2 regions of the Actinomyces capricornis genome follow, and region 2 is predicted to be linked to the other one. Evidence: riboswitches for the same ligand, from Rfam matches in the RefSeq annotation. Region 2 holds a riboswitch; the other holds the start of a gene.
The links. Region 2 has a riboswitch for S-adenosylmethionine ahead of MANAM107_RS00485 (methylenetetrahydrofolate reductase). Riboswitches for the same ligand answer to the same signal wherever they lie in the genome.

Region 1 (2,197 bases), 1.4 Mb from region 2:
GCCTCCACGCTGCCGGGATGATCCGCCGCCCAGATGGCCGCCTGGAGCCCGCCGGTCGAATGGCCGTTGAGCACCACCGAGGCGTGCCCGTGCTCCGAGCCGATGATGCGCAGCGCCTCAGCGATCTCCTCATCATGGACGCGCAGGTCGCGCACGTCATGGGGCGAGGGGTGCCCCACGCCCGCGCGGCCGCAGGAGCGCAGGTCCAGGGCGTAGAACTCATAGCCGGCATCCAGGTATGCCTGGGCCAGGTGGGTCTGGAAGAAGTAGTCGCTGCGCCCGTGCAGGTAGAGCACGGCCCGCCGGTGGCGGGCGCCCGCGGCGCGCTGGTGGACCAGGACCGCATGGTCGGCGCCCGGCGCCTGGGGCGACTCGGCCACAGGAATGCGCCGCGCCACCCACGGCTCCCCCAGGATGTCCACGGACTCCAAGGGGTTCGACGGTGGAGGCGGCGGGGCGGGGGCGGCAGGTGCGGAAGGACCGGAGGCGGTGCTCATGGGCCCATCCAAGCACGTGCCGACGGCCCCCGCGTATCGCCGGCCCGCCGGTGCCCCGCCGCCCGGCCGTGCTGCCCGCTCATGCTGCGCGCGGCGTCGTGAGCGCAGCGCTGAGAGGCATCGCCGGGCGAGGTCTCGGGACGCATCGTGCGGATGCGGGTCGCCACCCCCGGCGCGAGCGTGACCTTCGTCCCTTGGCGGGGCGGCGAGTTGCCTGGCCCGCTCCCCTCTGCGTACTTTGTACCCGACCATCCAGAGCAGCCGAGAGACCTGGCTCGACGACGCTGCAGCAACCCCCTTCGCGGTGAGGGTGCTTCCGCCAGGACCGATGGAGGAGCGCGTGAGCCGATCACAGACACCCGTAGACGAGCACAGCACCGACCCGCCCGGCCCGGCCGCTGATGCCGGCAGTCCCGGCGACGGGCCTCAAGGCGTGACGGGAGGGGGCGCGCCCGAGCCCACGATCCGCCTGCGCGACGTTCACAAGGTCTACCAGCTGCGCGGCCGCGATCCGGTGCACGCCCTCAACGGCCTGAGCCTCGATGTCGCCCCGGGCGCCATCCACGGCATCGTCGGCACCTCCGGGGCCGGCAAGTCCACTCTCGTGCGCTGCCTGACCTCCCTGGAGCGGCCCACCTCCGGGCACGTCTACGTCGAGGGCAAGGACATGACCGCCCTGTCCTCCCGCGAGTTGCGCGAGGCCCGCCGCCGCATCGGCATGGTCTTCCAGCACGCCAACCTCCTGGAGCAGCGCACCACCGCCCAGAACATCGCCTACCCGCTGGCGCTCGCGGGCGTGCCCCACGGCAGCCGCCACCAGACCGTCTCGCACATGCTCAGCCTCGTCGGACTGGCCGACCGGGGCGGCTCCTACCCCTCCCAGCTCTCCGGCGGCCAGAAGCAGCGCGTCGGCATCGCCCGCGCCCTGGCCGACGACCCCGCCGTCCTGCTGTGCGACGAGCCCACCAGCGCCCTGGACCCCGAGACCACGCGCTCCATCCTCGACCTCATCAAGGACGTGCGCGACACCCTGGGCCTGACCGTCATCATCATCACCCACGAGATGAGCGTCGTGCGCCAGGTCTGCGACTCCGTCAGCCTCCTGGACGCCGGCCGGATCATCGAGGGCGGGCGCCTGGAGGACGTCGTCCTGGACGTCGACTCCCGGCTCTCACGCGAGATCGTCCCCTTCCCGGCGGTTCCCGAGGGTGCCGTCACCCAGGGCCACGGCGTCATCGACGTCTCCATCACCGCCCACCCGGGCCAGCCCGCCGCGGTGGCCCTGATGTCCATGGTGGCCGAGCTCGGCGGCGATATCGCCGCCGGGGTCTTCGAGACCATCGGCACCGCCCAGATCGGCCGCCTGGCCATCACCGTCCCGACTGACGACGTCGAGGGCGCCATCACCGCCCTGCGCAACGCCGGCGTCACCGCGGAGGTCCGCTCATGAGTGCCCTGACGACCACAGCCCCACTGGCATCCCGGCTCCTCCTGGGGGCCGCCAAGAACTCGGGTACCTGGTTCGACAACCCGGTCATTCAGCGCAAGCTCGGGCTCGCCACCGCCCAGACCCTCCAGATGACCTTCGTCTCCGGGGCGCTGACCATCCTGTTCGGGCTGCTGCTCGGACTGGCGCTGGTGGCCACCGGCAAGCGGGGGCTGCACGCCAATGCCACCATCAACATGGTGCTCTCCCAGCT
Region 2 (2,197 bases):
AGCCGCAGATGGCTGATGATGTCCAGGGCGGGGCGCGTGCGGTTGAAGGTGTAGAGGTGCAGGCCCGGGGCGCCGGCCTCGAGCAGGTCGGTGGCCAGGCCCAGGGTGGCGTCCAGCCCCCGACCCACCAGCTCCGCGCCGCGGGCCGAGGACAGTGCGGCGCGCAGGCCGGAGGGGACGGGCACGCCGGTGAGGGACTCCAGGCGGGTCAGGCGCCCCAGGTCGGTCAGGGGGATGAGGCCGGGCAGGACCGGCATGGTCACGCCCGCGTAGGAGGCCGCCCGGCACAGGGCCGCGTAGTCCTCGGCGTCGTAGAAGACCTGGGTGATGGCCAGGTCCGCCCCGGCGGCCTGCTTGGCGGCCAGGACCTCGATGGCCTGGGCGTGGTCGGTGGTCACCGGGTAGGCGGCCACGGCCACGGTGACATGGCGCCGGCCGTCGCCGAAGTACTCGGCCTCGACCTCCCGGATGACGCGCACGAGGTCATCGGCGTGGGGCAGCTCGCCGGCCACCTGGTCGGGGGCGGTGCCCGCGGGCGGGTCCCCGCGCAGGGCCAGGAAGCGGCGCACCCCCATGCCCAGGAAATGGGTGACGATCTCGACGACGTCGCTGCGGCGGTAGCCGATGCAGGTCAGGTGGGCCATGAGCGGCACCGTGCTGGTGCCCAGGACGTGCTCGACCACCTGCTCGGCGGGGTTGGGCTCGTTGACCACGCGCACCCCCACCGCGCCCTGGCCGGCAGCGTCGGTGACAAAGGTGGGCCGGTAGGTCACCGAGACGAAATCGGGGGCGGTGGCCAGGAGGCTGTCGATGCGGCTCCAGGTGGCCGGGGCGGCCCGCCCGGGCCGGGGAGGGAAGAGCTCCAGGCTGACCGTGGGGCGCGCAGGAGCACGGCCTGCACTGTGGGGGTCTGCGGAGTGTGTCACGTGATCGTCTCCATCGATCCTGGCTGAAGCACCCGTCCTCCGGGTTGCTGCGGCGTCAGGGAGCCAGGTCTCTCGGCCGCTCTGGATGGTTCACCCAGCCTAAGGGCAGGGATGCCTGTCCATCCCAGGCGTCCCACATAGCGGACCCCTCCCCCACTGCCCATGGTGATCGGCTCCGGGCCCGGACCGCCCTCCAGGATCCGCAGGATCGCGCTGATCGGCCCCGGGACCGCCGCCTGAGATGTGCAGCGGGGAGACGACCCGTCGTCAGTGTCGCACCCCTCGTTTATCGTGGTGGCCGAATGCTACCTGAAGCGCCTCACGCACTACGCCCAGAGCGCCGTGCCGATGACATGAACCGCCCCTGCGAACACACGGAGATCCCACATGCCTCATCTCCCACCCCCATCGGCCGCACCAGTGACCAGTGCCGTTGTCACCAGCGCTCAACGACGACGCCGTCGCGCCGTTCCCTGGATCGCTTGCCTGCTCGCGACACTCATCTGCGCCGCGGCGGCTTACTGGAGGGTGGTCACCTTCGACGTGACCGCAACGGATACCCCATCGCGGGTCAACAGCATGGTCCTGAGCCTCATTGCCCTGACACTGCTGACTCTTATCCTTCTCATCATCACCCTTGGTCTGCTCATAAGCCATCTCGCGGAGATCTACGGCAACCATCGACGGAGCAAGGGCCGCTACACGGCTGCCGAGCGGCAAGTGATCGCGCGCCATGAGGAGCTACAGAGATCCTTGGACCACGGACGTACGATGGCTCGCGATCTCCTGACCGGGCGGCCCTCCAGTGCCATCTCCCCCTGGGATGTGCTCCTGGAGGACGGCGAAACCGCCTTTGTCGACTGCCCCGCAGGCTATGCCCGCTACTACGGGACCACTGTGTCCTACACGCAGACCAGCGGGGCCTTCGTGGGGCATCCCGCCTTCGTCATCGCCGGACTGGGGGTCACAGCCATCTCCAACAGCTCCGCTCGCCGCAGGGCCAATCGGATGGCGGCCGACCAGTGGAGAGAGCACCAGCAGGTCCGCTGCCTTGTGACCGATCAGCGCATCCTTGTGCAGCGCGCCGACTCCCAATGGCTGAGCTTCTACTACTCCGCCATGGTCTCCATGCACCCCTTTCCCGCCGCCGGCCTTTTCTTCGCCGAGTATGAGACCACCTCACCACTGCGCCTGGAGGGCGGGGCGGCGGTCCTCGCCGCGGTGGCCGCAGTGTGGAGCAGGTTCGGTGCGGCAGGCCTGCGAGATCACCC

Region 1: linked by a shared signal. The riboswitch ahead of MANAM107_RS06055 (methionine ABC transporter ATP-binding protein) and the one ahead of MANAM107_RS00485 (methylenetetrahydrofolate reductase) in region 2 are both predicted to bind S-adenosylmethionine.

What each region holds. Positions count from the first base shown of each region.
Region 1 covers NZ_AP025017.1:1,507,023-1,509,219, forward strand. The annotation lists gene MANAM107_RS06050 (alpha/beta hydrolase) at 1-497, opposite strand, end outside; SAM riboswitch class I at 743-832, shown strand; gene MANAM107_RS06055 (methionine ABC transporter ATP-binding protein) at 931-1,947, shown strand; gene MANAM107_RS06060 (methionine ABC transporter permease) at 1,944-2,197, shown strand, end outside.
Region 2 covers NZ_AP025017.1:113,397-115,593, forward strand. The annotation lists gene MANAM107_RS00485 (methylenetetrahydrofolate reductase) at 1-926, opposite strand, end outside; SAM riboswitch class I at 934-1,018, opposite strand; gene MANAM107_RS00490 (hypothetical protein) at 1,347-2,197, shown strand, end outside.